3 regions of the Paenibacillus vandeheii genome follow, and region 1 is predicted to be linked to each of the others. Evidence: predicted binding sites of a transcription regulator. Region 1 holds the regulator's gene; each other region holds the start of a gene.
The links. The regulator Rex, encoded in region 1, represses fermentation and respiration genes when NADH is low (regulators of the CRP and FNR family bind a similar motif). The targets are predictions, from matches to a motif close to TTGTGAAATATTTCACAA.

Region 2: a site for Rex is predicted at 4,665-4,682, ahead of P5G61_RS20370 (formate/nitrite transporter family protein). Genes of this name have one in related genera too.
Region 3: a site for Rex is predicted at 4,431-4,448, ahead of nadA (quinolinate synthase NadA). Genes of this name have one in related genera too.

What each region holds. Positions count from the first base shown of each region.
Region 1 is NZ_JAROCD010000005.1:221,059-229,430, forward strand. It holds gene P5G61_RS11455 (tetratricopeptide repeat protein) at 1-522, shown strand, start outside; gene dinG (ATP-dependent DNA helicase DinG) at 665-3,526, shown strand; gene P5G61_RS11465 (redox-sensing transcriptional repressor Rex) at 3,764-4,417, shown strand; gene P5G61_RS11470 (amidohydrolase) at 4,404-5,708, shown strand; gene P5G61_RS11475 (cell wall elongation regulator TseB-like domain-containing protein) at 5,750-6,280, shown strand; gene P5G61_RS11480 (hypothetical protein) at 6,584-7,111, shown strand; gene P5G61_RS11485 (AAA family ATPase) at 7,104-8,372, shown strand, end outside.
Region 2 is NZ_JAROCD010000010.1:90,473-98,844, forward strand. It holds gene P5G61_RS20350 (GAP1-N2 domain-containing protein) at 1-657, shown strand, start outside; gene P5G61_RS20355 (ABC transporter ATP-binding protein) at 1,094-1,981, shown strand; gene P5G61_RS20360 (glutathione peroxidase) at 2,315-2,797, shown strand; gene P5G61_RS20365 (FAD-dependent oxidoreductase) at 3,171-4,532, shown strand; gene P5G61_RS20370 (formate/nitrite transporter family protein) at 4,769-5,620, shown strand; gene P5G61_RS20375 (molybdopterin-containing oxidoreductase family protein) at 6,069-8,132, shown strand; gene P5G61_RS20380 (MFS transporter) at 8,344-8,372, shown strand, end outside.
Region 3 is NZ_JAROCD010000022.1:45,492-53,863, reverse strand. It holds gene hslO (Hsp33 family molecular chaperone HslO) at 1-29, opposite strand, end outside; gene P5G61_RS29830 (type III pantothenate kinase) at 125-895, opposite strand; gene nadC (carboxylating nicotinate-nucleotide diphosphorylase) at 902-1,768, opposite strand; gene nadB (L-aspartate oxidase) at 1,765-3,384, opposite strand; gene nadA (quinolinate synthase NadA) at 3,421-4,359, opposite strand; gene ftsH (ATP-dependent zinc metalloprotease FtsH) at 4,656-6,701, opposite strand; gene hpt (hypoxanthine phosphoribosyltransferase) at 6,803-7,342, opposite strand; gene tilS (tRNA lysidine(34) synthetase TilS) at 7,396-8,372, opposite strand, start outside.

The DNA.
Region 1 (8,372 bases):
ATGATTGATGAGTGGCTGATGTTTGAAGAAAAAATGAGCCAGGTAAGGGAACGGGAATTGGATAAAGATAAGCCCGCCTCCCTTGAGCCTGAACAGGAAGCTGTTACCGCACTGCCAGAACTGCATCTAGAGTGTTTCAGTCGCGGTCAGGGTTATTTCAAACTGCAAATGTACCCGCAGGCTATTATGCAATTTTCCAGGGTTGTGACCGACTATCCGGAAAGTGCATTGACTCGATTTTACCTGGCTCTTGCTCAACTTAACCTGGAACAAACCGAGGAAGCTGGAATACACTTGCAGCGGATTATGCATCTGAACGGTTCGCCGAGATTGAAGGGACTGGTATGTAACGTCCTGGGCTGTATTGAGGCTAAACTCGCGAATCCTGAAGGTGCATGTTCACTATTTGCGCAGGCGCTTCAGTATGACCCGACGTTGACCGAACCGCTGTATAACATGGAAGCCTGTCGATTAAACAGCGGAAAATTGCAATATGCAAATCAGCTGACAGCCTTAAATTAAGGGCCATTCGGCGGCATAAAGACGGTGTTCCCTCCTCTGGCATAGCGGAGGGGACACCGCCTTTTTTGTCAGTTAATTTTCAAATGCCCTTTTTTTTGCTATGCTGTAACATAGACTGGAATGGAAGGGACCGTACATTGCAATGAAATTTGCCGTATTGGATTTCGAAACAACCGGCACGCAGTCCGACGGTGAGATTATACAAGCCGGACTTGCCATCATAGATCATGACTACAGCATAACTCAAATATATAGTTCTTATGTGAACCCAGGTGTACCGATTCCTCCGTTTATTACGGGGTTAACCGGTATTACTGATGAAGATGTAGCGGATGCTCCATCATTGGAAGAGATGATGATGGAGATGGTTCCGCTGCTCGACGATGTGGTTCTTGTTGGGCACAACGTTGCTTTTGATTTTCACTTTCTTCAAAATGCACTCGATCGCTGCGGTTACCTGCCGTTCACCGGACGTATTCTGGATACGATTGATTTCCTGAAGATCACGTTCCCATCACTGGGCTCTTATCAACTCGGATATGTGTCTTCAGAATTCGGATTTCAGCATGACCGCCCTCATCAGGCAGACAGTGATGCTCTTGCGACAGCTTTTGTATTACTGAAGTGTCTCGATGAGCTGCGTGCATTGCCTCTGATCACGATTCAGCGCCTCAGTGATCTGTTTGCGCCAGAAGATAGCGACTTGGGTTGGTTCTTCGACGGAATGCGTACTGAGAAGGAATCAGAGCCGATTCAGGACCTGGATGGTCATACGTATTATCGCCAGCTCGCCCTGAACGTGAGTGACTGGACTGATATAGGTTCACCACGTGATGAGCGGGAGGGTAACCCGCTGGAAAACGTAAGTTTTGAGCAGTTTATGGATCAGGTTAGAGATAACCTGAAGGAGACGCTGGACCATTATGAGGAGCGCGAGGCGCAGACTCAGATGTTCAGCAGTGTACGACAAGCGTTGGATGAAGAGAAGCATCTATTGATTGAAGCTGGAACGGGTACAGGCAAATCGCTTGGTTATTTGTTGCCTGCTATCTATGAAAGTGTGAAACAGGAACAGAAAGTCATGGTCAGCACACATACCATCAACCTGCAGGAGCAATTGAGAGAGCGGGATATTCCTATGCTGACCCAAGTGGTTCCGTTCCCGTTCAAGGCAGCGGTGTTCAAAGGACGTGGGCACTATCTGTGTCTGCGTAAGTTTGAGCATAAAATCAATAAACGTGAATTCGCTACACCGAAAGAGGATTATTTTACAGCAGCTCAGATGATTGTCTGGCTTACCCAGACGGAGACTGGAGACGACGAGGAGCTTAATCTAAGCGGGCGCGGTGGAGACTTCTGGGAGACGGTACAGAGTGAGTCTGAATCCTGTCTTGGACGCTCCTGTCCTTGGTTCCGTAAATGTTTCTATCATCGGGCCAAACATGAAGCCGGGCTGTCCGATATCGTCATAACGAATCATTCGAAATTGTTTACGGATGTCAAAGCAGCACATCAGCTGCTGCCAGCCTACGAAAGTCTTGTCATTGATGAGGCACATCATCTGGAGGATGTAGCAGGTAAGCATCTTGGTCTTCACATGAAATATTTTACGTTGGTTCATACATTGACCCGACTGTTTAAAGATAGCCGTAATGGCCAACTTCCGATGCTTCGTTCTCAACTGTCGGGTCATGAAAATTCGGTACAGTGGGGCTCCATGATTGATCAGATGTTCCCGCTTGCCGTTGAAGTTAAGGAGATATGGGATCGACTAAGCGATACACTGTTTGGCCTGCTGCCTGAACGTAGCGATGCTTCTCCAGGCGAGACTGGACAATTTTCACTTAGACTGAAGCCTTCGCAAAAACCGGCCAAATGGCAGGAATTGCAGGACGTAGAAAACCAAATCTATGTAACCCTAGGTGATTTGATTCGTAAAGGCGACAAGCTGCTGCTTGAAGTGAAAGAAGATCAGGATGATTATCAGTCCGATAGTCTGATTACGGATATCTCAGGACTGCTCAAGGACTTGGCAACGATCAAGGATAATCTGCGTTTCTTCATGCGAATGGATGATGCCAATACCGTGTACTGGATGGAGGCTAGCGGCCAGTTCCGCAGTAAATCACTGCAGCTCTATGCCGTTCCTGTCGATGTCAGTGCGCAATTGAAGGATATGTTCTTTGATAAAAAGAAAAGCGTTGTGCTTACATCGGCTACGCTCTCCGTTGACAAGTCATTTCAATTCATGATCGAACAGCTTGGCTTGCAGGAAGCTGCCGAGAATAACCGCTTGTTGACATCCATGCTGCCGTCACCATTCAACTATCGCGAACAGGCCCTGCTCGTCATTCCGCGTGATTTCCCAAGTGTGAAGGGCAGTGTAGGTGATGCCCACTTTGTGGATATGCTCGTGCATTCGCTCGCGGAAACGGCTATCGCGACTCGTGGACGCATGATGGTGTTGTTCACCTCCTACCGCATGCTGCGCCAGGTCTATGACCCGCTTAAGGAGGCCTTGTCAGGTAATGATATCTCTTTGCTCGGGCAAGGGGTGGACAGCGGCAGCCGTTCCAAGCTTACACGCCGCTTCCAAGATGCGAAAGCAACTGTACTTCTTGGCACAAGCAGCTTCTGGGAAGGAGTGGACATTCCTGGAGAGGCTCTGACCTGTCTTGCGATTGTCAGACTGCCGTTCCAGCCACCAAATCACCCATTAGTTGAAGCGAAGAGTGAGCTTTTGCAGCAACAGAAGAAAAATCCGTTTATGAAGCTGTCCGTGCCGCAAGCCGTTATCCGCTTCAAACAGGGATTCGGCAGACTGGTTCGTACGGGCAAAGACAGAGGTATTGTGATTGTATACGATACACGTGTCATTGAAGCATATTATGGCAAGTACTTTTTATATTCATTACCAGGTCCCAAAATGGAACACATGCTCACAGAGCAGATGGTTCCTCGCATTTCGGAATGGCTTGAGAGACCAACCGATGAACAGCAATAACAGCTATGCTCTGTAGCTTATATGATTGCATGAAGCCACTAATTGGCGGTAAAATTGAGCAATATCATTCATTCGTTTCATGAATAGTGAGTAAAGCGATTAAAGAAGTAATTTAAGCAATTATCCATTATATAACAAAGAGCATCCTGTTTAATTCAGTCATCTTTTTGCATCGTTTTAGACAGGGTGCTCATCTTTTCATCTATCTATCGTGGCCTTGGTAAGGGGGAGCAATGAATGAAATCAGATAAAATTTCGGAAGCCGTGGTGCGAAGATTGCCTGTTTACTTGCGTTATTTGAATGAACTGCATCAGCGCGAAGTCAATACGGTTTCTTCACAAGAACTTGGATTGAGACTGGATTTGAATCCGGCTCAGATTCGTAAAGACCTGGCTTACTTCGGTGACTTTGGTCGTAAAGGGATCGGATATGACGTTTCATATCTCATCGAGAAGATCCGCCATATTCTGAAAATAGACCAGCAGATCAATGTAGCTCTTGTCGGAGCAGGTAATTTAGGACACGCCTTATCCAATTACAATGCCTACCTCAAAGACAACATGAAAATTGTCGCTGTATTTGATGCCTACGGTCCGAAGATTGGAAGTCAAATCAACAGTCTGACGGTGCAACCGATGAATGAATTAACGGATTCGGTCAAAAAAGATAACATTCGTATAGGGATTATCACGGTTCCGGATACGGAAGCCCAAAATGTTGCCGATCAGTTGATTGAGTCAGGAATTGAAGCGATTCTGAATTTTGCGCCAACGATCCTGAAGACCCCGCCGCATATTCGCATTCATCATGCCGATTTTACGACGGATCTGCTTAGCCTTGCTTATTATTTGGAGAACGGAAAGGACGACGAGGAAGATGACGACAAATAGATGGGTAATTCACAACGGCAAATTTGCCGTCAGTGAGGGCACGAATTGGAAAGTGGTTCAAGGTTATATGGTTGTCGAGAATGACAAGATTGTGCATATTGGTGAGACTTTGCCGGAAGGAGACGAAAGTCTGACAAAGGTGGACGGAAAAGGACTGCTCTTCTTGCCGGGTCTGATCAATACGCATGGTCACGCAGCCATGTCGCTTCTGAGAGGTCATGGAGATGATTTGGCATTACAAGTATGGTTGCAGGAGAAAATGTGGCCAATGGAAGCCAAAATGACGTCTGAAGACGTATATTGGGGCACATCACTTTCCGTACTTGAAATGTTGAAAGGTGGAACAACAGCATTCCTGGATATGTATGATCATATGGATCAGGTTGCAAAAGTGGTGGAACAATCCGGCGTTCGTGCTGCTCTGGCACGTGGGGTAATCGGACTTTGCTCAGCGGAAGAACAACAGCGCAAGCTGGAAGAATCCGCAGCATTTGCCCGTCAATGGAATGGACAAGCAGACGGAAGAATTACAACCGTAATTTCTCCACATGCTCCCTACACTTGCCCTCCGGATTACATAGAGAAGCTGGTACAGGTTGCTCATGACCTGAATCTGCCTTTGCATACGCATATGTCTGAAACGCTTCGTGAAGTGGAACAGAACGTGGCTGACTACGGTCTGCGTCCGGTTGCACATCTGGAGAAGCTAGGATTTTTCTCCCGTCCATCTCTGGTTGCACATGCGGTACATCTGAATGATGAGGAGATCGAAATTCTTGCACGACATGATGTAGCAGTTTCCCACAATCCAGGCAGTAACCTGAAATTGGCTTCGGGTGTTGCACGAGTACCTGATCTGCTGAAAGCAGGGGTGACCGTGTCCCTCGGAACAGATGGACCAGCAAGTAACAATAACCTCGATATGTTTGAAGAGATGAGACTTGCTGCTTTGATTCACAAAGGTGTGTCCGGTGACCCTACCGCAGTGCCAGCAGGGGAAGCACTTCTGCTTGGAACTTCGTATGGTGCCAAATCCATATTCCTGAACAATACAGGAGCACTGCAAACAGGCATGAAGGCTGACTTCATCGCCTTGAATATTGAACAAGCCCATTTCTATCCGCATACGGATCTGATTTCCCATACCATATACTCTGCATCAGCCAAAGATGTAGAGCATGTGTGGGTGGATGGTAAACAAGTGGTTAAACATGGCGAATGTCTTACGATGGATGAAGAGCGTATTTTGCGTGAGTCTCAACTGGCATTTGACGGTCTGCTTGCCCGTTAATTCCAAGGACAGCATCGTCATAGGGAAAGGAAGTTCGGCTTTTGAAGAAAAAAAAGAAGTGGATATGGATTTCGCTGCTGCTCCTGGTTCTGATTCTGTTTGGACTTCAGCGTTATTATGTCTATGTTACCCAGGATCAGCGCAAGGAAGAGGCGTTGGCCATACAGGTGGCCCAGGAACAGGTCGGGATTACGTCACACGAAGACCTGCGTAAGTATGTCTGGGGGCAAAAAGACGGCGGAGACAACATATACTGGACCCTGATCGGTAAAAATAAGGATAACCAGGATGTATTGGTGTGGATCAAGTTTGATGAAAATAACAAGCCTGTGACAGGGACCAATGCGGTGCACAGTGAACTGCTGAAGAACGGCATGTCTGAAGCACAGATTCGAAATCGGTTCAGCTCTGAAGTTCCAGGCGGGGAGATCAAACGAATCATGCCAGGTGTTGTGAATGGAATCTATGTATGGCAAGTATATTATAACGATGCTACTCACAATTATTATCGCTTTTACCGCTTTAGTAACGGGGAACAGGTTGACCTAGTCTATACGATTCCGAATAGCTAGAATCAGCAGACGTACTATTTTCTAAAAAGAATACAGTAAAGAACCGGCAGACGGAAACCCGACTGGACCGGTTCTTTGACGTGTTTTCTTGATCATTTTGGATTTGAATAGTTAAAATTAATAATTTATTCATATTTTCGCCTTAGATATTGTATATACGATGTGATATACTCAAATATGTATTCAAGGATACATCAAACACAAATAAATCCTGTTAAACGCATCACAGGACTTTACGTACACATATTCATATTCTTGCCTACATGCTATAGAATGGGCCAAATTTTAGGAGGGGTAACTCACTTGAAGATAAAAGTATTGCCTATTGCTCTGACTGCCGTCATTTCAGCCGTTGTGTTGTTTGGAGGTTGGTTTGTGTATCGTCATGTGGCTGTGCAAAGCCCAATTGAAAAGATGGTTACCCAGTACGATGGAGTCAATGATGTACAATTAACTATTAACCGCAATGATGTACAGTTGAAACTCGATCTGCAGCCGGATGTTGATTTGGGCAGGTTGGTACAATATATTCACAAAGAAGGACAAACCCTGATTGGCACTCGTTCGTTGAAGCTGGATGTCGTGGATCATTCCAACGAAGCGCTGGAAAGCTGGTGGGGTAGCGCCATGTTTACCGTAGCTCAGGCTATGGAGAGCAAACAATACACCGAGATTACACCAACCTTGTCTAAAATGGCTACGAATGGGATCAAGGTAAACACAGCCATGGATGACAATAATGTATATGTCAGCCTCAGAGATGGAGATGCCAGCAAGTTTATTATTCTGCCGCGTGTGCCCGGTCAGATAGGAGTGTGGCCAAATGCCTAAATGGACGAAAGAAATTGCCATTGGATTTGTACCCGTATTAATTATCTTTCTCGCTTTTATCGGTGTAAACATGATTCCCATTCTGATCGCTGCAATGATTGTGGGAGCTTTGCTGCTCATGATGCAAATGCGTGGTGGAATTACGGTGGGTGCGGGTCAGGAACGCAAACGCAAGAAAAAAGGACCGTCCAAGCTGACTTTTGAAGAAATTGGCGGTCAGGAAAGTGCGAAGCAGGAGCTGCGGGAAGCGCTTGATTTTCTCATTCGACATGAGGAAATTCAGAAGTTTGGTATTCGTCCTTTGAAAGGGATCCTGCTCACAGGTCCTCCAGGAACAGGTAAAACCTTGATGGCCAAAGCTGCTGCTCATTATACCGACTCTGTTTTTGTAGCTGCTTCAGGCAGTGAGTTTGTTGAAATGTATGTCGGTGTGGGTGCCGGCAGAATACGGGATTTGTTTCGGGATGCGAGAACTCGTGCTGCAAAAGAAAATAAAGAAAATGCTATTATATTTATCGATGAAATTGATGTGATCGGTGGAAAACGGGAAGGTGGACAACAGCGTGAATATGATCAGACGCTGAATCAGCTGTTGACGGAAATGGATGGCATCTACTCTTCCGAAACACCGCGAATACTCGTGATCGCTGCTACAAACCGAAAAGAAATGCTGGATAGCGCGCTGACGCGTCCAGGACGTTTTGACCGTCATATTCAGGTGGACTTGCCGGATAAAAAAGGCAGAAAACACATATTGGAGCTGCATGCAGTCAATAAGCCTCTTCTGGAAGGGGTAAATCTTGAGAAGACAGCCGAAGAATCCTATGGCTTCTCTGGAGCACAGCTGGAAAGTGTGATGAACGAAGCTGCAATTTATGCGATGAGAGACGGGCTGCTCAACATTGAACAGCGTCATCTGTCCCTTGCAATTGATAAAGTAATGATGGGTGAGAAGACGGACCGCGAATCCAGCGTGGAAGAGAAAAAAAGAGTGGCTATTCATGAATTGGGACATGCCATTATGGCTGAACTGGTTCGTCCTGGCAGTGTGAGTCAGGTGGCACTCAGTCCGCGTGGACAGGCACTGGGATATGTACGTCATAACCCGCAGCAAGAACAATTTCTGTACACAAAGCGTTTCCTGGAAGAGCAGATCATGATTGCCCTCGGTGGTGCGGCAGCAGAGGAAATGTATTACGGTGGACGCAGTACAGGATCACGTAATGACTTTGAACAAGCAACGAATGTGGTACAGACGATG
Region 2 (8,372 bases), on a different contig from region 1:
GCTGAACCGGAGGTGCAGCTCGCAGAACAGATCGCCTACCTCGTTCCGGCATTCCAAGCGGACGACGGTACACAGACGCCTGCCCGGTTGGTTATCCGTTACCGAAACGAAACCGACAGCAACGCTTTGCAAACGGACACTCTCCAATGGAACTTGAAAGATGGTACTACGCAGAAGCTCAATGCTGATGGAGAATGGGAGAGTTTCAACCGTAACGAGGAGCCGGATGGGGAAGGTGCAGCCGGAAACAGCACAGAGGGCACGTCTGAAGGAAGCTCCGCGGATTCTTCTACCCATACTGCGGATGACACTCAGCAGAGCGGAGAAACCGAGCAGGGGGCAGATTCAGCCACAACGGAGGGCACCACTTCAGATCCAGCAGCAGGGAGCACAGGAACGGATACGGGGACTGGTGCAGCTACGGACTCCACGGATAAAGGCACAGCGGAGGGAGCAGCAGGCGAAACGCCTTCAGATTCATCTCAGTCTACAGGAGCAGGTTCGTCTTCAGTGGAAAATCTGACTGTTGCCGAAGCAGACCGACTGTATCCTTATGGGCACCAGGTAGAGCTTCCGGCCGATATCGATCTGGAGGACATCGTGAGTGTTCAGAGTGGAACGACCGTCATCAACCTCGTCCCGGAACCTAAGCTCTGAGCGAGATTACTTGAATAGGTAATTCATGCAAAATACAGCCACCTCGAAGAATTCGTAGGGGCTGTATTTTTGTTTTGTTCAAGCGATGGAGAAAAACATGTACAAATTGAAGCAATATAGGTCTATTTTTCACAATTCAGACACATTATTAAAATGTTGGGCACGAATGACCTTGCGCAAAGCGATGTAATGCACGTACACGATGAGAAAAGCTCTCACATGAACGGGGGACAAACTGACTCATTTCCAGTAAAATAATTCAAAAATAGCTCACAACCATCAAGGAATTTGGTATTTAGTGTTGACAAATGATAATGATTATCAGTATCTTTAGTGTATAAGATCTTGTTGCGCCGGAAATACGCTGAACTATAATTTCGTTTTCGTTGTCATAGCCGGAATACATAACCGGGATAAATGAGAGAGGGATGATCGCATGTTTCGTCTGGAGACGTCCAAGTTGGATATCGCTTATGAGGAAAGACTGATTGTTGATAATCTGAATATTCAAATTCCCCAAGGGAAAATTACAGCACTTGTTGGAGCCAACGGTTCAGGGAAGTCCACCATCCTGAAAACGATGGCACGGATCATGAATCCAAAAGCAGGTAGTGTATTGCTCGACGGGAAGTCCATTCATAAGCAGTCCACGCGTGAAGTAGCCAAGCAGCTTGCGATTTTGCCACAGAATCCAACAGCTCCCGAGGGACTTACCGTAACCGAGCTGGTGTCCTACGGACGGTTCCCTTATCAAAAAGGCTTTGGGTCGATGCGTGCTGAAGACAAACGCATGATTGAATGGGCCATCGAAGTGACAGGCATGACGGAGTTCCATGATCGTCCAATTGATCAACTGTCCGGTGGACAGCGCCAACGTGCCTGGATTGCCATGGCTCTGGCACAGGAGACAGATATTCTGTTCCTGGACGAGCCGACAACGTTCCTGGATATGGCTCACCAGCTTGAAGTACTGCAATTGCTGGAGGAACTGAATGCTACAGCAAATCGTACGATTGTCATGGTTGTGCATGACTTGAACCATGCTTCCCGTTATGCGCATCACATGATTGGTATTAAAAAAGGTAAAGCCATCGCTACGGGTTCACCCGTAGAGGTTATGAACTCTGATGTGCTTCGCCAAGTATTCAACATTGAAGCTGATATCGTGATTGATCCGCGTTCCGGTGTACCGCTCTGCTTGCCTTACGCTCTCGCGGGTGAACGCCAGCATTCCGCACCTCCAGAACAAGTGGTCATGAACAGTGCAATGGTTCATGCTGGAGGACGGACGGAGCAACGCGTTCGTCACGCGACAGGAATTTAATGAAACGGGCCGTAGGTGGTCCTCAACGATAGAATGAAGCCGCTGTGCATTATGCACGCGGCTTATTCGCATTCTGGGAGGAAATGGACCAAGGCAGAGCGGCGAGAGGGCTATGATTGATTTTGGCTGCCAAATGTGGCTAAAAGGTCTTAGCTGTGTGGATGGACGAAGGATACTTCTACGGACGATCCTGGGCAGGATATAATCGCAGATTTGGTAATTGTTCGCCTCAGGTCTATAATATGGAGACAGGCTGTGTGCCGCAATCGTTACAGTACATAACAGTACATAATTGCAGCCCAACCTACATCATACTCATGGGAGGAATCAGTCATGTCCGTATATTCGTATCAGGCGGTAACGACCGCAAATCAGGAAGTGCCACTCGATCTGTATCAAGGCAAAGTATTGGTGATCGCCAATACAGCCAGCAAGTGTGGACTGACTCCACAATACGGTGAATTGCAGAAGCTCTATGATCGCTATCGTGATCAAGGTTTGGTTGTGCTTGGGTTCCCATGTAACCAGTTTGGCGGCCAGGAGCCGGGGTCAAGTGAAGAAGCAGAATCATTCTGCCAAATTAACTATGGCGTTAATTTCCCGGTGTTTGCCAAGGTCGACGTCAATGGTGAAGATGCTCATCCATTGTTCAAGTATCTGCGTGAGCAGCAACCTGGTGTTGGTGAAGATAACAGCATCCAATGGAATTTCACCAAGTTCCTCGTGAATCGTGAAGGTGAAGTTGTAGGGCGTGTTGAACCGAAAGAATCCCCGGAATCCATGACTGCAGAGATTGAAAAGCTGCTTGGCGTATAAAATAGAATGAAGAAGCCTGCCTCCATAATTGGAGGACAGGCTTTTTTTTGTAGTCATTTTTAAGCGCAATATCCTCTCTGCAAACGTGCTTCATTGGAAGTTACTGCGCTTTGTTGGAGCATAAATCAGCCATAAGCAGGGAAAACTAAAGTCAATGAAGATGAGTCAATGGCTCGTTTAATCGTAAAGAAAAAACACGTCCGACAAATTTATTTTGATTAACCCCTTGTAATGTGAAAAAGATCACATTATAATAAGTGTATAAAGTGAAATAAATCACATATAAGGTATTCACTAAGAAGTGAAATATTTCACAAATACAATGACGTTATATTCAATTTCATATTTATATACTCCAAGGGGGAACCTTATCATGAAAATCGCAGTTATTGGATGTACACATGCAGGAACCGCAGCCATCGTTAACACCGCCAAATTGTACCCGGATGCTACCATTACCGTGTATGAGCGCAATGACAATATCTCCTTCTTATCCTGTGGTATTGCGCTGTATGTGGGTGGTGTGGTGAAAGATCCAGACGGATTGTTCTATTCTTCTCCTAACCAACTGGCCGAGCTAGGTGTCGTTACCAAAATGCTTCATGAAGTGACGTCAGTAGATGCTGCAGGTCACAAACTTCAGGCTAAAAACTTGACAACCGGGGAAGAATTCGAAGATACGTTCGACAAGCTGATTGTAACAACGGGTTCATGGCCTGTCGTACCGAAGCTGGAAGGCATCGAAATGGACAACATTTTACTTTGCAAAAACTACAACCATTCCAATACCATCATAGAAAAGGCGAAGGATGCCAAACGCATTACTGTGGTTGGAGCTGGATACATCGGCATCGAGCTGGTAGAGGCTTTCCAAATGAACGGCAAGGAAGTTACACTGATTGATAGCGTGGACCGGATTCTGAACAAATATCTGGACCCCGAGTTCACGGATGCCATTGAAGAAACGTTGACTGGACGCGGTATCAAGCTGGCTTTGGGCCAAACAGTACAGAAATTCACCGGAGAGAATGGCAAAGTGAACAAGGTCATTACATCCAAGGGAGAATTTGAAACAGACCTCGTTATTCTGTGCATTGGTTTCCGGCCAAATACCGAACTGCTCAAAGGTCAGGTGGATATGCTGCCGAACGGCGCAATCATCGTGGATAAATATATGCAAACCAGCCAGAAAGACGTCTTCGCTGCTGGAGACAGCTGTGCAATTCATTACAACCCAACTGGCAAAGCAGCGTACATCCCACTGGCAACCAATGCCGTTCGGATGGGTACACTCGTAGCACGCAACCTGATTCGTCCTACGACACAGTACATGGGTACACAAGGCACATCAGGGATAAAAATATATGAGCAAAATATTGCAGGCACAGGTCTGACGGAAACGTCTGCTGCTGACGAAGGTCTGGTTGTTGAAGCGGTAACGCTTGAAGATGCTTACCGTCCGGAGTTCATGCCAACAGCTGAGAAGCTGCTGCTCAAAGTGATCTATGAACAGGCTACCCGCCGCATTGTTGGTGCACAGATCATGTCACAGGCTGATTTGACACAGTCGATCAATACAATCTCTGTCTGCATCCAGAACAACATGACGGTAGATGAGCTGGCCTTCATCGACTTCTTCTTCCAGCCACATTACAACAAACCGTGGAACTTCCTGAACTCGGCTGGTCTTCAGGCGTTACCTCCAGTAGAAGTGAAAACACCAGCGATGGTATAACGGATACTGCTGATATATACGGGAACTGCCGCATCCTGCGGTAGTTCTTTTTGTTTTTTGAGATTGGCTTGAGGGTGCATCCTCTCGGATGGAAGTGTGGTCACGCTGGCGTGCTAGCACAGTTTTCATACTTTGTGATAAAAGTAACAAACCTCTCGAAACCTTCGCGATACAATGAACATATCAACCAAACAAGTTGAATTATGATGTCATGAACTATGAAGGAGAGGATCGTTATGGCAGCAAAAACACCTCTTGAGGTTGCACAATATACGGCGCATACGGGGATGAAGAAAGCTCAAAATCCGGTGTCCTCCGTATTGATACTCAGTTTTCTGGCAGGCGCTTTTATCGCGCTCGGATTCCTGCTGGATATTCGGGTCATTGCCTCTGCTCCGGCAGAATGGGGCAGCTTGGTTAACCTGATTGGTGCAGCCGTGTTCCCGGTAGGTTTAATATTGGTGCTGATTGGCGGCGGGGAACTGCTGACAGGCAATATGATGGCTGTTCCACTCGCGACGATTGCACGCAAACTGTCCGCAGGCAACATGCTGAAGAATCTCACCTTAGTCACAATAGGTAATTTCCTTGGGGCGATCTTTGTGGCCTATGCGTTTGGGCATGTGCTCGGTCTGACGGCAGAGGGTGCCTATTTGACCAAAGTGGTCGATATGGCTGGGCATAAGCTGGACGACAGCTTTCTTCAGGCGTTTATATCCGGGATCGGTTGTAACTGGCTGGTAGCTCTTGCGGTGTGGCTTTCCTATGCATCGGATACGATGAGCGGCAAGGTACTGGGGATTTGGTTTCCAACGATGGCCTTTGTGGCTATTGGATTTCAGCACGTTGTCGCCAACATGTTCCTGATTCCTGCGGCGATCTTTGAAGGGCATTATTCGTGGGGACAATATGTCATGAATTTCATTCCGGTATGGCTTGGCAATCTGACAGGAGGGGCGCTGTTTGTCGCGGCTGCCTACTGGATGGTGTACCTGCGCAGGCAAGAGCCGGAAGTGAAGCCTGAGGTGGCAATGGCGGCCCAGCCTGTAGAGACGGAAGCCAGAGCGATGTGGAGTAAGCAGGCGTAGCGGGAATTTGCCGAGTATTAGAATTAGAGCTATAGCCAAGGTTATGGGTGCAAAGACGGTTTAAAGAAGCAGGAGAGGTGATTCTGATCTCGTTCAATTCATAGCGATCTGCTATGCCTTAATGGACGGGAAAGGAATTGCCTTTTTTCTGATGCAAAAATATCCACACAAAATAAATTCGCCATGACAAGGTTCGGGGGAACGAAACCTGTTCATGGCGAATTTCGGGAGTGGTCCATGATATGGCATGAGGAGGAAGTGGGGAAACACTAGCCTAATGCCTTATTTTTAATTTACCCCTGAATTTGGGGATTGAATCAAGAGGTAAAAAGATTTTTTTGGAAAATTTCGAGCGGCTGTAGCGATGAAAAAAAGTCTGTTCTCTTTACGCGATTACCATGAACAAGATATGATATGAGGATAGCTTTGAAGGGGGAGGAACATGTATATGATCGACCAGGAGAATGGCGTATTTCCGGCGGTTTGCCCGCTCGATTGTCCAGATACTTGCGGCCTGCTGCTTCATAAGGAGAACGGTAAAATCGTGAAGGTAGCGGGCAATCCGGACCATCCGATTACAAAAGGCGCCATCTGTAACAAGGTCCGAAATATGACGGAGCGGGTGTATCACCCCGAGCGGTTGCAATATCCGATGCGACGCATCGGAGCCAAGGGCGAAGGCCAGTTCGAGCGAATCAGCTGGGATGAGGCCATTCGCGAGATTACGGCGAAATTCAGTTCACTGTCAGATACCTACGGACCGGAGAGCATCCTGCCATACAGCTTTTATGGAAACATGGGCATTCTTGGTGTGGATGGCATGGATCGTCGATTTTTCAATGCGCTAGGCGCGAGTAAGCTGGAACAGACGATCTGTAATGCGGCCGGAAATACCGGCTGGAAATATACGATGGGTGCAAACCGGGGAACCTTGCCCGAAGACACGGAACATGCAGATGTCATTCTGGTGTGGGGTGGGAACATCGTCAGCACCAATATGCACCAGGTTGTTCTGGCTGAGAAAGCCCGCAAAAAGGGAGCTCAAATCGTCGTCATCGACGTTCATCGCAATCGGACCGCCCAATGGGGCGACTGGTTCATTCCACTCTACCCGGGTACAGACAGCGCACTGGCACTCGGATTAATGCATGTACTGTTCGAGCAGGGACTGACGGATGAGGCTTTTATGCAAAAGTATACCCTCGGCCATGAGGCACTGCGTGATCATGTCCGCAGCTACACCCCTGAGCGCGTTGCACGTATTACAGGTGTGCCCGAAGCGGATATCGTGAAGCTAGCTGAGCTGTACGGTAACGCACAGGCGGCCCACATTCATATCGGCAATGGCCTCCAGCATCACGATAATGGTGGCATGAATGTGCGCAGCGTAGCCTGTCTGCCTGCCATTACAGGCCAGTGGTTGAAGCGCGGCGGCGGTGCTATCCGTACCAACAGCTACGCGAGCACGAATAGCGATGCGCTGGAGCGTCCAGAGCTGCGGCAGAATCCGGAGTCGCGGGTGGTGAACATGAACCGGATTGGCGAAGCACTGCTGGAAGCGGAGCAGCCGATCCGGGCGTTGATGGTTTATTGCAGCAATCCACTGGTGGTGGCACCGGATACCGAGCGGGTGATGCGAGGTTTTGCACGGGAGGATTTGTTCACGGTTGTCCATGATCTGTTCATGACGGATACAGCGAAATACGCGGATATTGTGCTGCCTGCGACGTCTTCATTTGAAACGACAGATCTGTATACATCCTACTGGCATCAGTATGTTCATTTGCAAGAGCCGGTCATTGCGCCTTTGGGTGAGAGCAAGAGTAATGTTGAGTTGTTCTCCTTGCTTGGACAGGCGATGGGGTATGAGCCGGAGATTTTCGGTGAGACACCTGAACAGATGATTGAGGGAGCACTCCAGGGTACGGGCAATCCTTACATGAACGGAGTAACCTTGGAGGGGCTGAAGCAGCATCATTTCGTCAAGCTGGATATGTCTGCACATGAGTCCTATTTGGATCAGCTGCCCACACCTTCGGGGAAAATTGAGCTGTACTCGGAAACGATGGCTCAGCGAGGATTGCCGCCGTTACCTGCGTACAGTGCACTGGTTGAAGGATATGACGGGGAGAACCCGGCTGGACCTGCGGACGTCTATCCGCTGATGTTTCTGTCGCCACCGAACCATAATTTCCTGAATTCCACCTTTGCCAATTCGGCCAAACATCAACGCTTGGAGAAGATGCCACTATTGCAAATACACCCAGAAGACGCCGCTCGCAGACAGGTGCAGGACGGGGATGCAGTGGTCGTATGGAACGACCGTGGCCGCATTGAGCTGACCGCCAAAGTAAGTGAATCCATGCTGCCAGGAACAGTGATTAGTCAAGGCTTATGGTGGGATGGCAATGGCAAAAAACAGCGGGCGAATTCGCTCACGTCCAATCGTCTGTCCGACATGGGCAACGGGGCTACATTCTTCTCGGCCACTGTCGAAGTGAAGCGTCAATGAAGTGCTTGCAGATCGGATCTTTTCAGGTAAGATGAACAAAGGGTAGATTGTAAGGTGAATGCAAAGAGCAAATCATTAAATTTAAAATTACAATATAATCGAGAATTCAGAATTCGAATGGCCTTCGCTCTGGCTGATCATGCCGTCAGGGCAAGGGTCTATTTTTTATGCAACACGCTTTTTGAAGGTGCTAAGGAGAATATACAAGATGATGAGATGGCTGGATACATATCCAAAAGA
Region 3 (8,372 bases), on a different contig from region 1:
AACCGGTCTTGCTTGTTGTTGTTTTCCAAGTCATTCAGCCTCCTTTGGCGTAATTGCCAGTTATAGAAAAAACGGCATAACATATACGACTGTAACCCCAGCCCGCTGTTTGCCGTCTCTGTTCTTACCTTTCCCGGTTCCGCTCATAAACGATACGCAGCCCTTCAAGCGTAAGCAGCGGATCCACTTCATCGATGCTGCGTGTTTCTTCTGCAATCAGCTTGGCAAGGCCTCCGGTTGCAATGACTCTGGGTTTGGCTCCCATTTCCTCGCGAATACGCTCCACAATGCCGTCCACCTGACCTGCATAACCATAAATAATGCCGGCCTGCATGGCATGAATAGTGTTGCGACCAATAACTTTCTTGGGCTTCTCCAGTTCAATGCGAGGCAGTTTGGATGCTCGTTCATAGAGCGCTTCGGTTGCGATATGGATGCCGGGTACAATAGCCCCGCCCAGATAATTTCCTTTCTCGTCAATACAGTCAAATGTAGTCGCTGTACCGAAATCGACCACAACGAGAGGGCCGCCATACTTCTCAACGGCTGCTACTGCATTAACAATGCGATCCGCGCCAACTTCACGCGGATTCTCATACCGCAGGTTCAGGCCGGTTCTTATACCAGGCCCAACGAGTAACGGTTTTTTGCCTACGTATTTTTCACACATGGCTTCAATCACATTCACCAGTGGCGGAACCACGGATGAGATGATCACACCTTCAATGTCGCGTGTTGAAATACCCGACATATGAAATAAATTATAAATCAATACGCCGTATTCATCCACTGTCGACTGACGGGATGTGCTCAGGCGAAAATGGTGGAGCAACTCCCGGCCCTGATACACGCCGAGGACGATGTTGCTGTTGCCCACGTCTACCACAAGAATCAAAGAGGTTCACCCCTCTTTCTTTTCGTTTAAATCCAGGCTAATATCCAGGCTCTCAAAAGAGTAGGTTAACCTGCCAACTGAAATTACATCCACTCCGCTCCCAGCAATACCACGAATGGTATTTAGCGAGACGTTGCCCGATGCCTCAACCTTCACATGCGGAGCCTGCTCACGAATAAGAGCAACAGCCTCACGCATCCGATCCGGGTGCATGTTATCCAGCATAATGATATCTGCTCCAGCCTGCAAGGCTTCTCTGACCTGTTCCAGGTTTTCGGTCTCCACTTCAATGGTCATCGTATGTGGAATGACGGCTCGCGCACGCTGTACCGCTTCGGTAATCCCGCCTGCACCCTTAATGTGGTTATCTTTAATCATGACCGCATCATAGAGGCCGAATCGATGATTTGCTCCGCCACCAACCCGCACTGCATATTTTTCAAGGAAGCGGTGTCCCGGTGTTGTTTTACGAGTGTCGACCAGTCGTGTAGAAAGGCCTTCCAACGCATCCACATAAGTACGTGTGCGGGTAGCGACACCCGACATGCGCTGCAGCAGGTTAAGAGCCAAGCGCTCTCCTGTAAGCAAGCTATGTGTGCTGCCTTCTACCTCTGCCAAAATCGTACCATGCGTAACGGTATCACCGTCTTTTACCATCGGTGTGAACACAAGGCTGGGATCCACTACCTGAAACACAAGTTCTGCTACCGTAATTCCTGCAATGATCCCATTGTCTTTGGCATGTATAACGGCTTTGGATTGACTACCAGCGGGTATCGTCACGCTTGTGGTAACATCCCCTGCACCGACATCCTCACGAAGCCAGTTTTTGATTGATTCGATGAGTCCTTCATTATATCCGTTCAGTATCATGACATCAATTCCTCCACAATCGCTTGTTCTCGCTGCTGCAGACTATGCTTCTGCCACACGGCATCGTCACGCTGCGGGAAATCCTCACGGTAGTGGGCTCCCCGACTTTCCTCACGGTGTAAGGCTCCCGTTGTAACCAACCAGGCACAGGTCAACAGGTTGGCATATTCCATCTCTTCTTTGTGCGTAAATATCTGATCAAAAAATTGCAATTCCTGTTGCAGTTTCTCCATCGCCCCTTGCAGGTTTGCACCATTCCGGCGCAGCCCCACCTGCCGCACCATCATTTTTTGTAAACGCAAGCGTCTTTCGGAAACCGGTTTCTGCTCTTCCTGTCTTCCCCTGCGAAAGCTTGTTGATGCGGGAATCGTTGTCTGTACAGGAGCAAGCGAAGGCAGGGATTGAATACGATCAACGATTCTCCGTCCAAATACGATTGCTTCAGACAGAGAGTTACTCGCCAGGCGATTAGCTCCATGTACTCCTGTAGAAGATACTTCCCCGCAGGCAAATAACCTGCCGATGCTGCTCTCTCCGCTAAGATCCGTCTTCACTCCGCCCATCATGTAATGTGCTGCAGGAGCGACTGGAATCCAGTCTGTTGTCATATCCAGCCCGTAACGCATGCAAGTCTCATAGATGGTAGGAAACCGATGTTTAATCATCTCTGCCGGCTCATGAGTGATATCCAGATATACAAATGTACTGTTCGTCGATTCCATTTCACTGACGATAGCCCGGGCTACGATATCACGTGGTGCCAGTTCAAGCTGTGCATGATACCGTTCCATGAAGCGCTCACCTTTCACATTACGCAAATAGGCTCCTTCGCCACGTACAGCCTCGGACACCAGGAAGCGTGGTGCGCCTGGATAACAAAGGGAGGTGGGGTGGAACTGAATAAACTCCATGTCCCGGATAACCGCTCCGGCACGATAGGCCATTGCCACACCATCTGCTGTAGCCACTTCCGGATTAGTTGTGTAACGATACAACTGCCCCGCCCCGCCAGAGCATAGTACAGTTGCTTCTGCCTTCACAAATACTTGCGAACCATCAGCCTTCTGAACCAACGCACCTATACATTCTCCCTGTTCTGTAATCAGGTCAATGACAAAATGCTCATCCCACACTTCAACCCCAGGATGTTCATTCGCCTGTGCAGCCAGCGCACGTACAATCTCATATCCCGTTGCATCCCCATTGGCATGCAAAATACGGCGGTGGCTGTGCGCACCCTCCTGCGTCAACGCCAACTCGCCGTTCTCCAGATCAAACAAAGTACCCAGACGAATCAGTTCCTTCACTCCGTCCGGGCCCTCGTTCACCAATGCTTCTACTGCTTCGGAGCGGCATAATCCCGCTCCTGCAACAAGTGTATCCTGCAAATGGTAGGCAGGTGAATCATCCTCAGCAATAACCGCAGCAATGCCCCCCTGCGCATACCGGGTGTTACTTTCCAGTAACGACTTCTTCGTGATCATCAATACACTGCGTTGTTCGCTCGCCTTGATCGCAGTAAACAAACCAGCAATGCCTGAACCAATAACCAGCACATCCGTCTCCACCATCGGCAGCGCGGACAGATCAAAATCCACTAAATATTGCGGTATCATGTTATTTCACCTGTCTTGGAGCAAGAGTAGCGCATGCTACTTCACCAGTAACATGCGCTCTAGTGATTCTCTGGCTTTGTCTGCAACGGCTGGTGGCACGTAAATTTGCGGCTTCATCGTTTCCAGACATTTAACCAGCTTTTTCAAGTTATTAACCTTCATGTTCGGACATACGAGGAACTTGGTAGCAAAGTGGAATTGTTTATCCGGGCTATCCAGACGCAGCTGGTATCCTGTACCATCCTCGGTGCCTACGATAAATTCTTTAGCGGACGAATTTTTACAATATTCCAGAATGGCGGTTGTGCTACCTACGAAATCACCCATCTCGACAACTTCAGGACGACATTCGGGGTGAACAACGAACTCGGCATTAGGATGCTTCGCTCTCATCTCAACCACGTCTTTGACCGTCAGCATATCGTGGGTATTGCAGTAACCTTCCCAAATAATCATTTTCTTGTCTGTATGTTGTTGCACATAATGTCCCAGATTTTTATCTGGCACCCAGATGATTTCATCGGAATCAACAGATTGAATGACTCTGACAGCATTGGCCGATGTACAACAGATGTCGGTCTCCGCCTTGATCTCAGCTGATGAATTGATATACGTTACAACTTTGGCATTCGGGTGCTGTGCTTTCAATTTACGTAAGCCTTCAACGTTCACCATGTCTGCCATTGGGCAGCCTGCACGCTCGTCAGGGATAATCACCGTTTTGTTAGGAGCAAGAATTTTAGCGCTTTCACCCATAAAATGAACTCCACAGAAAACGATAACATCCGCATCGGTTTGTGCTGCCTTCTGAGCGAGCAGGAACGAATCCCCTCGGAAGTCAGCGACCTCCTGCACCTCGTCACGTTGATAATAATGGGCTAGAATAATGGCATTCCGTTCCTTCTTCAACTCCATCAGCCGCTCGCGCAGCTCCCGGTTCATCTCAGCCTTGCGCTCTAAAGCCAGAGCTTCCACCTGTGATCCTCTCCTTATCGGGACAGCCTCATACGCTGTTTCATATGGCAAATCCAAGTCGTTATTTTCGCTTGAGAAACGAATCACAAGCGGTTTAACACCTAATGTACACAACGTTCACGACTCTGTCAATAAATGAAAACGCCCCAGAACAAGGGCATAACCGCCCATTTCCTACGTAGTACGCCCTAAAGCTCCCGGTTATCATTATCTCTACAATTTGAATTAATCCATAAAAAAAGAGAGCCCGCGGGCTCTCTTTGTCATCTGTCCTATAGACAGATGGTTGTTATAAATTAAGATGTCGGCTTCGTCCCACCATCATCCGGGTCATTGCTGCTTCCTTTGTCCAGATTCGGAGCTTCGTTAGGAATATCTCCGGCTGGCGGCTCAGGCGTTTCATCTTTGCCTTGGATACGGACGCGTACATCACCGATGTTGTCGATGATCGCTTCTCCGCCTTCGCTAGGCGTACCTTCTCCATCGTTGCTGTTCTCATCTTTTGGAGTCAGGGCACCTGTCTCGATCAATTGCTTGATCTGATCCATTTCCAATGTCTCCACTTCCAGCAACGTTTGAGCGATCAGATGCACTTCTTTTGAATGTTTAACAAGCAAGTCTTTACACTTCTCATAACATTCGTTAATGAAGCGTTGCATTTCCTGATCGATCTCGTAAGCAATGGAATCCGAGTAATTCTGTTCGTGACCGATATCACGACCCAGGAATACCTGTCCCTGCGAACTACCGAACTGCATAGGTCCCAGCTTCTCACTCATACCATACTCCATAACCATGCTACGGACGATACCCGTCGCTTGTTGGAAGTCACTGTATGCACCCGTACCGATTTCACCGATAAACAGTTCTTCGGAAACACGGCCGCCAAGGAGTCCAGTAATTTTGTCCAGTAATTCTTGCTTAGTAACAAGCATACGATCTTCTTTTGGCAACATGATTACATATCCACCCGCACGTCCGCGCGGAATAATGGTAACTTTATGTACCATATCGGCATGTTCCAGGAAGTAACCTACAATGGTATGGCCTGCTTCATGATAAGCAACGATTCGTTTCTCGCGGTCACTGATGACACGGCTTTTCTTCTCCGTACCTACGATGACACGATCAATTGCCTCGTCAACTTCTTTCATGGAAATATCTTTACGGTTACGACGTGCTGCAAGCAATGCCGATTCGTTCAAGAGATTTTCCAGATCTGCACCGGAGAATCCGGTAGTACGCTTCGCAATGATGTCCAGCTTCACATCTTTGGTGAGTGGCTTGTTGCGTGAGTGTACTTTCAGAACCGCTTCACGACCTCTCACGTCAGGGCGATCAACCGTAATTTGACGGTCAAAACGTCCTGGACGTAGCAAGGCAGGGTCCAGAATATCTGCACGGTTCGTTGCAGCAACGATGATAATACCTTCATTGGCTCCGAAACCATCCATTTCAACGAGCAACTGGTTGAGTGTTTGTTCACGTTCGTCGTGACCACCACCAAGACCAGCACCACGCTGACGACCTACAGCATCAATCTCATCGATAAAGATGATACAAGGGGCGTTTTTCTTTGCATTTTCAAACAAGTCACGTACACGAGATGCACCGACACCGACAAACATTTCAACGAAGTCAGAACCGGAAATACTGAAGAATGGTACACCTGCTTCACCGGCAACAGCACGAGCGAGCAAGGTTTTACCTGTACCCGGAGGACCTACAAGCAATACGCCCTTAGGAATCCGTGCACCTACTGCTGCGAATTTACGAGGGTCCTTGAGGAAGTCCACGACTTCAACAAGCTCCTGTTTCTCTTCGTCAGCACCCGCAACATCTTCAAACGTAACCCGTTTCTTCTCTTCGTTATAAAGACGGGCACGGCTTTTACCAAAGTTCATTACTTTACCGCCGCCGCCTTGAGCCTGATTAAACAGGAAGAAGAACAGCAGGAACATAATGATCAAAGGAATAAAGGAGGTCAGCAACGTCAACCAGATGCTGTCACCTTTCATAGGTTCCTGATGATATTGGAATTTGTTTGTTTCGCTTGCAGCTACAAGCTCACTAATTGCCTCATCCGTAGGAGGAATATACGTTGAGAAATTTTCTGATTTGGCTCCGTCAGGCTTCTCCCTGTATTGACCGGTCACGAGGTACGTCTGACCGTTGAATTGAACCGTCAATTCAGAGACGTTATTGGCCTTGATCGCCGTGCGCAACTGATCATATCTAGGATTATCGGTGGCTTCGCCGCCATTGCTGACGAACTGGACTATCCCCACCACAACTAAAAAAAGAATCAAATAAAAACCAGAATTCCGGATGAACCGATTCATCCCCTACCTCCTCTCGAGACACTTTAATTATTTTAACATAGCCCGACATGGCTTCTCAACAGAAGCCACCAACAGATGTGGGCTTGGAACTAGCTTTAGCATTAGTTACTGTAAACTTCCGGTTTCAGAATCCCGATGTAAGGGAGGTTCCGGTACTTCTCGGCATAATCTAGGCCGTAGCCAACGATGAATGCATCCGGAATGTCAAAGCCGGTGTAATGGGCTTCAAGTTCAACCTTGCGACCTGAAGGCTTGTCAAATAGCGTAACCACACGGACGGATTCAGCGCCGCGGTTCTGCAAGAGTTCGATCAGATAACTGAGCGTGAGTCCACTATCAATAATGTCCTCTACAATTAGAACCTCGCGTCCCTCAACGGATTCATCCAGATCCTTAATGATTTTAACCACGCCAGATGATTTGGTGGAAGCGCCATAACTCGATACTGCCATGAAATCCATCTCAACAGGTACCGTAATGTTTTTAACCAAATCAGCCATAAATATAAACGCACCCTTGAGCACACAAATGACCAAAGGATTGCGATTTGCATATTCGGCACTTATTGTTGCGCCTAATTCCTTGATTTTACTCTGAATTTCTTCTTCACTGATCAATACTTCCTGAATGTCGTTCTGCAACTGTGCGAACCTCCTAAGTTATACATATGAAAGCCTTACCTGAACCATAACCACTACCCCTGAATCGCTGAATCGCCTACAGTCATGTACAGGATTGCGGAAGTATCCTCCCTGACAGGAGCTACACTAGACCGGCGAACACCCGGTAACCAGATAATATTGCCTGCTCCATCACATACCACGGGAACCCGTGAACGGACAGAAGGGGGAATTTTCTCATCGATGAAAATATTTTTCACCTTTTTGCTTCCGTTTAATCCCATCACTTTCATGGTATCTCCAGGTAACCGTGAACGCACAACCAGCGGCATAAGCAGTTGATCCGCATCAAATGCGGCATGATCCGCCGATTCCGGTACATGATAGTCCTCGGGACTCATCGGAACGAGCCGAACATGCCGGTCGATTTCCGCGAGAGAAAGCTCATAAGTTCCGCTCCATTGAGCAAGACGATATTCGTAAGATTGATCCTGTACGTCAGTCCGTATGCCGAAAGAAATCAGATCATACTCCCGGGTGCAGGCGAGTGTCTGTCCTATATCCAGGCTCCAGGTCGTCGCTTCAGGCTGAATAACCTTGCGGCGAATGGTTTCAATACGGGTAAAGTCGACAAAATCACTGTCCAAAGGCAGATAATTCAATATTAGTTTAATCAACCTTCGTTGTAAAGCGACATGTAACTTCAAAAAGGAAGGCACCTCAAAGGTTTGCCTTCCGCCGTTCGCCTGCACTAGACACCTGTATGCGTCATATGCACCTTGTTCCATGAAATCGTCTTCATCACCCACAATTTCGGCAAGTCGATTCAAAGACGGCGTCAACTGTCCATTATATTGCCCCAAAAAAGGAAGCACATCCAAGCGAATGGCATTACGCCGATATTTACGCTGGGAATTGCTTTCATCATTAAAATACAGAAAACCCTGGTTATTACAAGCTTCTACAAGGTCTGTCTTGTTTATACGAAGGCATGGACGAATAAGTTCCACATTTTTTTCTCGCCTTTTAAACTTCATTCCCACGAGACCGG